Regions from separate parts of the Enterococcus sp. M-BR2 genome, predicted to be linked through region 3. Evidence: predicted binding sites of a transcription regulator. Region 3 holds the regulator's gene; each other region holds the start of a gene.

Region 1 (4,263 bases), 500 kb from region 3:
TAAACTGATCTTCACTTTGAAAAAAGGTGTAAACTTAAACCCTGAAGATCCTAATTACGACATCAAACAACTAGCATTGGAATGTGCAACGAAACGAATGTATCCTGATATTCTGAATTACGACAAAATCGTCGAATTAACTGGAAGTTTCAAAGTACCTATGGGCTGTCGTTCATTCTTGCAAGGATGGAAAGACGAAAATGGTCAAGAAGTAAATGTTGGACGAATGAATTTAGGTGTGGTTACATTGAATTTACCAAGAATCGCGATCGAATCAAAAGGAGATCAGAACAAATTCTGGCAGCTATTGTCTGACCGTTTGGAAATCATGAAAGATGCGCTTCTCTATCGTGTAGAACGTTGTAAAGAAGCCATTCCAGCAAATGCGCCAATCTTATATATGTATGGTGCTTTCGGAAAACGTCTTTCACGTACCGATTCTGTCAATGAATTATTCAAAAACCGTCGAGCTACTGTATCATTAGGCTACATTGGATTATATGAAGTTGCTTCAGCTTTCTTCGGTGGCGAATGGGAAACAAACCCAGAGGCAAAAGCTTTCACACTTGACATCGTCAAAGAATTAAAAGCCAATGCGGATGCATGGGGTGATGAATACGGTTATCATTTCAGCGTCTATTCAACACCAAGTGAAAGTCTGACTGATCGTTTCTGTCGTTTAGATACAGAAAAATTTGGTATCATCGAAAACATCACAGATAAAGAATATTATACAAACAGTTTCCACTATGATGTGCGTAAAAACCCAACGCCATTTGAAAAATTGGAATTTGAGAAGGATTATCCAAAATATTGTTCAGGTGGATTCATCCACTACTGTGAATACCCTATGCTCCAACAAAACCCGAAAGCCTTAGAAGCTGTATGGGATTTTGCATATGATAAAATCGGGTATCTTGGTACGAATACGCCAATTGACCATTGCTACCAATGTGGTTTTGAAGGTGATTTCAAACCAACAGAACGAGGATTCGAATGTCCAGAATGTGGAAATCATGACCCAAAAACATGTGATGTAGTCAAACGTACTTGTGGCTATTTAGGAAATCCACAAGCTCGTCCGATGGTACATGGTCGCCACAAAGAAATTTCCTCACGTGTGAAACACATGAAATGAGGTTGTGAAAAAGCTGTCCTGCATCAAGTAATAAGAACAGCTAAACAAAAATAGCTCCTCATATTTTTCGTTTAGTTGGGCTTATTACCACAGATGCAAGCTTTTGAAGACCGTTTATCAGAGGTTGTGAAAAAGCCGCTTAGTTTCGAGTATTAAGAAAAATTTTGTGAAAATGGCTTTCCACATTTTTGCATAAATTGAACTTAATACCGAGAAACTGGCTTTTGAACACCGTTTATTGAGAGGTTGTGAAAAGCCGCTTAGTTTTGAGTATTAAGAAAAATTTTGTGAAAATGGCTTTCCACATTTTTGCATAAATTGAACTTAATACCGAGAAACTGGCTTTTGAACACCGTTTATTCAGAATAAGAGGCTGTGACAAGTCTTTTTTCACCACCCTCTTTCGATGGCTTTGTATCTTTGAACGCCCTCTATCAAAATAAGAACAAGCTTTCTTGAACAATGGATTTAGGTCAGTTTGTTCTTATTTATATGGTCGAGTGGATTTTATCTTCAATAGCTATATCTTTGAACCTTAAATGAAAGAAGTTTTTTTATGAGAAATCCAAAACCAAAAGAATGGTTAGCAAAAGACTACAGTCAAAACTATATTGCTGACTACAAACCGTTTAATTTTGTCGATGGTGAAGGTGTCCGTAACAGTCTTTACGTTAGTGGCTGCTTATTCGCCTGCGAAGGTTGCTTCAACAAAGCGGCACAAAATTTTCGATATGGCAAACCATTCACACCTGAATTAGAAGAACAAATCATCGCTGACTTGCGCAACGATTACGTACAAGGACTGACTTTATTGGGCGGCGAGCCTTTTTTGAATACAGATGTTTGCTTGCAAGTAGTACGACGTATCCGAAAAGAGTTCGGTACGACAAAAGATATCTGGTCATGGACAGGCTATACCTTTGATGAATTGCTACAAGATTCAGAAGATAAATTAGAACTCCTTTCGCAAATCGATATCCTTGTTGACGGACGCTTTGAATTGAGCAAACGTGACCTAAAACTACAATTTCGAGGAAGCAGCAACCAGCGAATCATTGATGTCCAAAAATCTTTAGAATCCAACCAAGTTATGATTTGGGAAAAATGTACGGATGCAACAGAAACCTATGAACAAATCAAAAAACAAGACTTGATATAAAAACAGCTTTGAGAGAGAAAACGGATTTCCATTTTCAACTCTCAAAGCTGTTTTTATATTTCTTGATTTCCCCATAACGGAAGAACGATATTTTCATAGGTCATCGGGTCAAGATTCGTCAAGGTGATTCCTAACAATCGGATCCCTTTTTCTACTCCCAAGATTTCCTCCCATATAAGACTTGCTTGATAAAAGAGCGCTTCTTTTTTATAGATGTATTCTGGCAATGTCACTCTTTTGGTCACAGTAGAATAATCGGTGTACCTGACCTTCAAAACCACTGTTTTCCCATGTTTTTGGACTCTTCTCAGTGCTTCTTCTACTTTTTCGGCTAGTTGGCGCAACTGAGCCAGCACGGCTTCCTCCGTTTGCAATGGCTGTCCATACGTATGCTCTTTTCCCACAGATTTTCGCTCTCTTGTAACATTTACTGGAGAATCATGGATTCCTCTCACTTTACGATAAAGAGAATAGCCCATTTTTCCAAAATTTCGAATCAACGTCATTTCTGTGCATTCATATAGGTCTTTTCCTGTATAAATTCCTAACTCATGCATTCTAGGTACAGTTTTCTTCCCTACTCCATGAAATTTTTCAATTGGCAAAGTTTTTAAAAATGGCACAGCATCTTGAGGTGCAACTACTGTGATTCCTCTAGGTTTTTGATAGTCTGATGCTAATTTGGCCAAAAACTTATTGTAACTTACTCCCGCAGAACATGTTAGCTGGACTCTTTCCCAAATATCTGCCTGGATCATTCGAGCAATTTTGATGGCTGACTTGCAATTGATTTTGTTTTCGGTCACATCAAGATACGCTTCATCGATACTAACTGGTTCCACAATGTCTGTATAATGATAGAATACTTCCCGTACTTGTTTGGAAATCTCGCTGTATTTATGATGGTCGCCAGGCTTAAAGATGGCTTGCGGGCAAAGCTCATACGCTTTTTGTGCACTCATTGCTGAATGAATTCCGAATTTTCTTGCTTCATAATTTGCCGTAGTCACTACTCCACGCCCACCAGTGTCACTGGGATGTCTAGCAATTACTAATGGGTGCCCACGAAACTCAGGATGATCTCGTTCTTCAACAGAAGCGAAAAAAGCATCCATATCGATATGAATGATTTTTCTTGATGTATCATTATGTAAAGGAAATTGCAGCTCCATCATCCTCACCTCTTAGCTATTATACAGGAACGTTCGTTCGCGTTCAAGAGATTTGAGAAGTTAGTAGCTGTTTTCCACATTGTCGCTTCATTGTATACTACTTATACTATTTCAGCCTAATTCGTGATATTGACGGTAAACTTCTTGTTTTTTCAGTCCATTTTTAAGCGCTACTGCTTTGATAGCAGCATTTGGCTTTTCGCCTGATGCAATCTTTGCTTCTACCTGTTCTTTTAAGGTTCCCTGCTCTTCATCCACTTCTGTCCCTGCCGTTTCAAACAAATTTCCTTCTACAAGCAGACAACATTCCCCCTTTACTGGATGTTCTTCGATATATGCAAGTAGTTCTTCTGTACTTCCTCTAAGGTATTCTTCATGGATCTTTGTCAATTCTCGACACAAAACGACTTGGCGATTACCAAAAATGTCTAAGAAATTCGTCAACGTAGCTGTGATTCGATAAGGTGACTCATAGAAAATCAGCGTAGCTGTTTGTTCTTTTAGTTTTTCCAATGTTTCTTTCTGTTCTTTTTTCTTGCGTGGAAGGAAGCCATAAAATAAAAATGGTTGAGGCACTAACCCTGAAGCAATCAAAGCCGTCATCCCAGCTGTAGGTCCTGGGATAGAGATCACAGAAATCCCTTCTTTTATACAAGCTAAAACTAGCTCATGTCCAGGATCGCTGATGGAAGGCATTCCTGCATCACTGACTTGAGCAATCGTTTTTCCTTCTTTTAACAAAGCAATCAATTGAGGGACACGTTCTTTATAATTATGTTCATGTAAACTTTTTT
Region 2 (4,263 bases), on a different replicon from region 3:
AACAGTTTCTGTAGCTGGAGCTGTGCTTCTTTCCGAATTTGTTAGGGTTTCACTGGATTCATTGCTATAAACAATTGTAGAGGATTCTACGGCTTCTTGAGTGTCCACGTTGGTGCTGCTAGCTTCATCTAGCTTCCTTTTGTATTGTTCGTTACTGATTGCTAAGCTTTCCCGTTGGTCATCAAGCTTATTCATTTCTGTAATGGTATAAAATAATCCTCCTGCTAGTGCTATATTAACAACTAAACTAACCGCAAATAATACCTTTTTCATTCTTCCTTCTCTTCTTTCTCTTTTTGTAATTCCTTACTTTTGGCTCAAAAAGTCACTTATTAAGTTTATACCAACCGAAGCTAAATATTTGTATATAACTATACATGTTATATACTTTAGCTCATATTGCTGGATAATGTTCATTCTAGTCGACTCCACTTATTATCCTGGTAAAATTCAATGTGCCGTATTTCGTCGTAGTGAATTTTGTCTTTTCCAACGTAGATTCCCAGCTCATCACTACCTAAGATCTTTCCAACAATATCGTATGGATAGTATCCTTCAGCGTTTCGTTCTTCTTTTTGGATACATACTGATCTATTTTTTATGACTGCAGCGTTCAATACTTTCACAATATCTTCAGTCGTCATTTGTTCTTTTGCCAAATTATGATTGGTACGTTGCTCATTGTCCGCATCGATCTCTTCAGTATGATCAGATAAATAAAACCCTGCCCACTTTAAACGACCACGATCATTGTAATCAATCATTTTTAATTCCCCCATTTCCGCCCGCATGACCACCAACAAGTGTGCTTCTAGTAATGCTTCTAGCGCCTTCTAACATTGAAGAAGCATGTACAATCGACGTAAAACCATATTTTTGCCGAATCTTGTCAATAATTTTATCTAAATTTTCTTCGTCAATTTGCTTTTGTGGATCACTAAATAAATCCAGCTGAAGCGAATCAGTATAAAATAGCTTGCTGTAAGTGATTCCGACGTGGCGGACTTCTTGTCCTTCATAATACTTATCAAACAAGAAAAGACAATAATTCTGCAATTCCTTTGTATTGTCTGTGATAGGGATTTTCATCTGGTGTGAGAACCCTGGTCTCGTTTCTAAGATCGATGTACCAATGTTTAAATGGACACATCCTGTTTTACAATTATGCTGTCTGATACGAATGGCTACTTGTTCCGCCATTTCTTTTACAACCAGCTCGATTTCATTTCTTCTAGTATAATCACGTGGCAACACTTGTGAATTACCATAGGACTTTTCTTTTGTCGGTTCTGGTGGGATTGCTATATCAGTTCGATCAATACCATTTGCATGAAAGTATAGCTGTAAGCCAATCACACCTAAACGGCTCTTAATGGTGTATGGATTCCAGTTAGCAAGATCTCTAATGCTCATAATTCCCATCTGATTGAGTCTTTTCTTCATTCGAGAGCCAATGCCCCAAAAGTCCGTCATTTCAGGAATATTCCATACTTTTTCAGGAACGTTTTCGTACGTCCATTCCGCAATAAATCCTTCATTATGCTTTGCTTCATTGTCTAAGGCTAGTTTAGCCAAAAGGGGATTATCGCCGACGCCTACCGTAGCAATCAAACCTAACTCTTCTTTAATACGTTCTTGGATCATTTGAGCGAGCTTCTTCCTTCGCTGACTTCGTGTTCCTTCAGTCGTAAAAAGATTCAGTGATCGGGTCACTTTTAAGATTGATTCATCGATCGAGTAAATCAGTAGATCTTCATCAGCCACATATCTTCTGAAAATATTATTTACCTGCATATTTCGCTTGATATATAGGTTCATACGTGGTGGAACAACGTGTAGTGTTTTAGGAAATGGTTGTGGTAAGTCACGTGGTCTACTCACATTTGTAATACCATACCGCTTTTTTGCTTCAGGAGAAGAAGCTAATATCAATCCTGAACCAGTATTATCAGATCGACTCATAACAACAAGTTCTGTTGTTAATGGATCTAAATTTCTTTCTATACATTCGACACTTGCGTAAAAGCTTTTCATATCGATTAAAAAGTAATCATTTACTGGCTCTTTTGAATAATCCATCATAAATAACACTCCATTCTTTCACATTATACAAACATATGTTCGATATTGTAAAGAAGAAATAGCTAAATACATAAAAAAAGAAGCATAGGTATGCTATCCCCCTACTTCTTCTTTTGATTTGTATAGTTAACTCATTGTATCTTTTTATTATATATTTTGAAAATCGATTAATTATCATTCTTAGCTTTTCTTATAATACTATTATTTGTCAAATTAAGCGAGACAAAACTTTCCATTTACGTAACTCAAAAAAACTTCTAATGGTGTTTGGTAATTTAGTGATTTTCTAGGGATATGGTTTCTTTTGGACGCAACGGATGAGATGAATCCTTGATTGACTTGGTTGAAGTCCATTTCTTTTGGTAGTCCATCTTTTCGGAGGAGTCCGTTTGAATGTTCATTTAATCCCCGTTGGGAAGGCGTTCCTGGGTCTGCGAAATAAATATCAATATCATTCGTATTACTAATACTTTTCCAATTAGAGAATTCTTTTCCACAATCAAAGGTAATTGATTTGAAAAGATTTTTGGGTACGGATTGAAGCCATTCATTAATCGAATTTTCAATATCAACTGCCTTACGGCCTTCTGGTTTCAAGGCGATAATGGCTTTTGAAAGTCGCTCAACGAGTGTGATGACGACACTTTTATGGTGGATGCCGACAATCGTATCACCCTCTAAATGTCCAAATTCTTCTTCGAAAACGACATAATCTTTTTTACGTTCAGAAATATTTCTTTTGAATGTCTGTTTTCCACGTTTTTCCTTATAACCATTTGGTTTTCGTTTTCCTTGCATCGGTAAATGTAAAACATTGAATTCTCCCGTCTTAAACCGGCGATAGAGGGGTACTTACTGAACAAGAGAAGGTTCGCTCTGCACGGCCAATAATGACGTCTGGGGTCCAACCTTCAGTTGATCTTTTTGCAATGTATTCTTTTTCCTCAGCAGGAAAAATGATTTCGGTTCTCCCACAACGTCGCTTATTTTCTTTGTATTGTTCAAAGTATTCAAGTGCTGTTCCACCACATTTGAGAAAGTTATAGACATTGTAAATTGTTTGGCGTCCACGTTTAAGCTGCTTCGCAACGATAGCAACCGGAGTTTCTTGATGAAAATATGCTTCTATCATTACAAGCTCGTTTGGTGTAAGATGGGTATAAGTCATTTATGTTCACTCTCCTTGTATGCTTTAGCGGGTATTACAATTTGAGTGTAACATAAATGGCTTTTTTATTTGTCTCGCTTAATTATACAAACGGCGAATTATAAATAACTCATAAAAAATATTTTGACTTTCAAAATCACTTTTGCTACCAGAAGTTGAGGCGAAGTGTTTTAAGCATAGTTGTACCCTAGTTTGACCGTTAAAAATAAATAACGATCGCTAGAGTGCAACTATGTTTGTTTGCCCTACCGTCAGCGTCGGCTTGGCCTCTCACATCCATTACCGTCGGGATTATCTCCGTTACATACCCTTACAAAATACGCCCTGTAAGCATTGCATGAAACCACCGTGCATTTGCACCGTATTTCCGCCCTAGCCGTTCAAATCGGTCGCTACCACCATTCAGAAACACGTGCGGTAATGGAAGGTTTGGAGGAAGCTATCCAGACCACTAACGATTGTCCCTATCGTCGTACGTTTCACTCAGATCAAGGTTGGGCGTATCAAATGAAAGCTTATAGAAACAAATTGAAGGAGTACAAAATCTTTCAAAGCATGTCTCGGAAAGGGAACTGCTTAGATAATTCACTTATGGAGAATTTTTTTGGCTTATTAAAACAAGAGATTTTTCACGGGAAAGTTTATAACTGTTTCGAGGAATTAAAATCAGCCATCGATAGCTATATCTATTACTACAATAATGAACGGATAAAACAGAAATTAAACTGGCAAAGTCCCGTCCAATTTCGTAAAACAACCGTTACGGTTGTGTAAAAATATCATTTTAGAGCATGAAAAAAAGAGTGGATTTCTCCACTCCAAAAAAGTCTAACTTTTGGGGGTCACTACATTTTTGATCCTTTTTATTTGATTAATTATATCCAGCTGGATAATAATTTTGGGGGCAACATTTCTATCTTACTATTATCTTCCTAAAGTAGTAGACTTTCTTATTGGGAAAAATTACAACAAAAAGGAGTGGCTTAGTTGACAACTCCTTTTTGTTTACAAAT
Region 3 (4,263 bases):
CAAACCAACAGCATCTGAAATTTGTCCTTTCCGATGAATCTAGTCAGCTTGATGCGGTCGCTTTTGGTTTTGGAACTCAAGAAGAAGAACTGCTGAATAATCTAGTAGATGTAGTAGGAAAGCTTTCGATCAATGAATGGAATGGACGTAAGAAACCACAACTGATGGTATCTGATTTTGCAGTAGGTGGTCTGCAGGTATTTGATTGGCGGGCAAAACGTTTCCGTGAACAGAGCCGAACATCTGAAGACAGTCTTTATTTAGCTTTTGATTCTTCGACGTTGAAATTCGTGCCGGAGAGCATCCAAGAAACGGCGATTGTTTTCGAAGGAATGGACTTTATACAAGCAGTAATTGAAAAAAGAAAACCGAAATCTCTGGTTATTATGGATTGTCCAGATGATTTAGCAAAGCTGAAAGAAGTCTTTGGGTCTTATTCATTCAATCGTGTTTATCTGATGGGGATTTCACCTGATGAGGCTTATTTGAATGGGGTAGGCACAAGAGAACAGTACGCAAAATTGTTTAAATTGATCCATTCTCAAGAACGAATAGATATACGTCATAAAATAAAAGCAGTAGCCCAATATTTGCATATCCCTGAAAAATTATTAATTTTTATGATACAGGTGTTTTTTGAATTGAAATTTGTTACAATAGAGAACGGTGTTTTACAAAAAGTCGCCAGCCCAGAAAGTCATCCTTTGACTGAGAGCAAATTATACCAGCGGCGGCTAAATAAAATCAAAGTTGAGGAATTTTTGCTTTTGAGCGATATTCCTACCATAAAGAAATGGTTAACAACCTAGGAGGAAACAAAGAGTGGATTTAAAAGATTATATTGCCAGTATTCCCGACTATCCGTCAAAAGGAATTGTGTTCAGAGATATTTCCCCGCTGATGGCAGATGGTGATGCTTATCGGGAAGCTACGAAGCAAATCGTAAATTATGCAAAAGAAAAACGAATTGATATGGTAGTTGGACCAGAAGCACGTGGGTTCATCGTAGGATGTCCTGTTGCTTATGAGTTAGGAGTCGGTTTTGCACCAGTCCGCAAAAAAGGAAAATTACCTCGAGAAACCATCGAAGTGACTTATGGATTAGAATATGGAACAGATACATTGACATTGCATAAGGATGCCATTAAACCAGGTCAGCGTGTGCTGATTTGTGACGATTTGCTGGCTACAGGTGGAACGATCAAAGCGACAATCGAACTGATCGAACAATTAGGTGGTGTAGTCGTAGGCTGCGCATTTTTAATCGAATTGATGGATCTCCATGGACGCGACAAAATCAAAGGATACGACATTATTACATTAATGGAATATTAAGCAGAAAAAGCGATTTATAATTTATAAAGAAGCGATTTTGAAGCGACCCTCAAAAGTCAGATAGGCACTCTGACGCTTGAGGGTCGCTATTTTTTTATAAATGGAGCCAGTCAAAGTCCAGTAAAAGTTCGAAAAAAAGGATGTGACCATTTTTTGTCACACCCTCGTAAAAGTTTAACTTTTTGTCTTTTGAACAATTAGCAGTCAATCCTCATTATGATTGCCTGGATCTGTAGTAGGGTTCATGATAGAAATGATCTTCATGAATTCTGCGCCGCTCAGATTGACGGTACTTCTTTTCATCCCACAACATAAACCACAAAGTAAATAACGGAACAAACACAAGTAAAGCTGGACGTATGCCGAAATTACCAATAATAATACCTAAAAACAAAACAGTTAATACTAAGCCAAGACGTCTCATTGATTTCATGAATTCTCACCTCGTTAATTTATGCGAACAATTGTTCGTATATTTAGTATACGAATATTTGTTCGGTTTGTAAAGAGGGAAGCGATAAAAATTTGAAAGAAGAAGAACTTGGGCGAAAAAAGAGTTTGAGACAATGGTCTCAAACTCGGTTTTAAAAAATTTCTTTTTTAGTACTAATTAATAGATATGACTACGATAAAGCCCTACTACTCGTCCTAATATAGATACTTGATCTAAAATGATTGGTTCGAGTAAGTCGTTTTCAGGTTGAAGACGGAAGTAGTTTTTTTCTTTATAGAATCGTTTGCAAGTCGCTTCATCCTCTGCAGTCATTGCAATGACGATATCACCGTTTTGTGCAGTTTCCTGCTTCCGAACGATCACGTTGTCGCCATCCAAAATTCCAGCATTGATCATACTATCTCCACGAATCGTCAGCATAAAGAGACTGCCTTCTTCAGAAGAAAGATTAGGAGGGATCGGAAAGAAGTCCGAAGCATCCTCTACTGCTAAAATTGGTTCTCCAGCTGTTACTACGCCAAGTACTGGAATAGTTGTTGGACGAATCCCAATCTTTTCTAAACCTTGTTTTGTCAACTCGATTGCACGAGGTTTCGTCGGATCTCTTTGGATAAACCCTTTTTTTTCAAGCCGTGCAAGATGACCGTGAACAGTAGAAGTAGAAGAAAGCTGAACAGCTTCCCCGATTTCACGGACAGTTGGCGGGTATCCTTTTTGGGTTACTTGTTCATGGATATAACGTAAGACTTCAATTTGTCTTGATTCAGTTTGTCGGGCCACAAGGTACACCTTCTTTCACTTGATAAATAAATAGTACCATATAAAAAGCGCTAAATCAAACGAATGTTCGTATTTTATTTAGTTTATCTAGTTGTTTTTTTTTCAGTTTTTATATAATATGAAGGAGAGTAAAAGGAGGGCTGAGCATGCTGTCACCTGAAAAAATAGAGCGGATCAATGAACTTGCACGTAAAAAGAAGGAAAATGGTCTCTCGAAAGCCGAAGAACAAGAACAAATCAACTTGCGTAAAGAGTATTTGGAAGCTTTTCGTTCCGGTATGCGTCATCATATCGAAGGAATGAAAGTCGTCGATCCTGAGGGCAATGACGTGACCCCGGAAAAATTAAAAGAAATCCAAAAGAAAAAAGGCTTACACAACCGAAATGACAACTTTTAGTAAAAAATACTGAAAATGATTGCTTTTTCGTTTGACATCTTATAGAATGAGAGTGTAAGAAATAAAGGTAAAAAAAACCTAAATTAATAGGAGGGGTTATTTTGTTTGACAAAATTGACCAACTTGGCGTTAACACAATTCGTACATTAAGTATTGAAGCAGTCCAAAAAGCAAACTCAGGACATCCTGGATTGCCGATGGGCGCAGCACCTATGGCATATGCGTTATGGACAAAACACCTGAAAGTAAATCCAACGACATCGAAAAATTGGGCTGATCGCGACCGTTTCATACTTTCAGCAGGACATGGGTCAGCAATGTTATATAGTTTACTTCATTTAGCTGGCTATCAAGTGACAATTGATGATTTGAAACAATTCCGTCAATGGGATTCTAAGACACCGGGACATCCTGAAGTCCATCATACAGATGGTGTAGAAGCTACTACAGGCCCATTAGGCCAAGGAATTGCAATGGCTGTTGGTATGGCGATGGCAGAAGCACATCTTGCAGCCACTTATAACAAAGAAAACTTCAACGTAATGGATCACTATACGTATGCAATTTGTGGGGATGGAGACTTGATGGAAGGAGTCTCTCAAGAAGCAAGTTCGATGGCAGGTCATATGAAGTTAGGTAAATTAATCGTTTTATATGATTCAAACGATATTTCATTAGATGGTCCAACTTCAAAAGCGTTCACAGAAAATGTTGGTGCTCGTTATGAAGCATATGGCTGGCAACATATCTTAGTGAAAGACGGAAATGACCTAGAAGCAATCTCTAAAGCGATTGAAGAAGCAAAAGCTGAAACAGATAAACCAACGTTGATCGAAGTAAAAACAGTCATCGGCTACGGTGCTCCTAAAGAAGGAACATCTGCTGTTCATGGTGCTCCTCTTGGTGAAGATGGTATCAAGATGGCTAAAGAAGTTTACGGATGGGATTATCCAGACTTCACTGTTCCCGAAGAAGTAGCTGCCCGCTTCCATCAAACAATGATAGAAGAAGGACAAAAAGCTGAAGATGCGTGGAATGAAATGTTTGCCAATTATAAAAAAGCTTATCCTGAATTAGCACAACAATTTGAAGATGCCTTTGATGGAAAACTGCCAGAAAACTGGGATGCAGAATTGCCAACTTATGAAGTGGGAAGCAGTCAAGCAAGCCGTGTTTCAAGTAAAGAAGTCATCCAAGAATTATCGAAAGCTATACCAAGTTTCTGGGGTGGTTCAGCAGATTTATCAGGTTCCAATAATACAATGGTAGCTGCTGATAAAGATTTTACTCCTGAAC

What was found. Region 3 encodes LexA, which represses DNA repair genes until DNA is damaged. Its sites were predicted from a motif close to CNAACANNTGTTNG; they were not measured.
Region 1: dinB (DNA polymerase IV) is a predicted target of LexA. The motif match lies at 3,496-3,509, and genes of this name have one in related genera.
Region 2: AC1F25_RS13010 (Y-family DNA polymerase) is a predicted target of LexA. The motif match lies at 2,111-2,124, and genes of this name have one in related genera.

The regions. Positions count from the first base shown of each region.
Region 1 covers NZ_CM152743.1:1,446,200-1,450,462, forward strand. The annotation lists gene nrdD (anaerobic ribonucleoside-triphosphate reductase) at 1-1,138, shown strand, start outside; gene nrdG (anaerobic ribonucleoside-triphosphate reductase activating protein) at 1,695-2,297, shown strand; gene dinB (DNA polymerase IV) at 2,351-3,472, opposite strand; gene rsmI (16S rRNA (cytidine(1402)-2'-O)-methyltransferase) at 3,581-4,263, opposite strand, start outside.
Region 2 covers NZ_JBWQXK010000001.1:128,391-132,653, forward strand. The annotation lists gene AC1F25_RS13000 (hypothetical protein) at 1-273, opposite strand, end outside; gene AC1F25_RS13005 (hypothetical protein) at 414-764, opposite strand; gene AC1F25_RS13010 (Y-family DNA polymerase) at 757-2,082, opposite strand; partial or broken gene AC1F25_RS13015 (IS30 family transposase) at 2,296-3,250, opposite strand; partial or broken gene AC1F25_RS13020 (transposase) at 3,644-4,024, shown strand.
Region 3 covers NZ_CM152743.1:946,946-951,208, reverse strand. The annotation lists gene recJ (single-stranded-DNA-specific exonuclease RecJ) at 1-809, shown strand, start outside; gene AC1F25_RS04625 (adenine phosphoribosyltransferase) at 823-1,335, shown strand; gene AC1F25_RS04620 (hypothetical protein) at 1,550-1,768, opposite strand; gene lexA (transcriptional repressor LexA) at 1,946-2,569, opposite strand; gene AC1F25_RS04610 (DUF896 family protein) at 2,716-2,967, shown strand; gene tkt (transketolase) at 3,069-4,263, shown strand, end outside.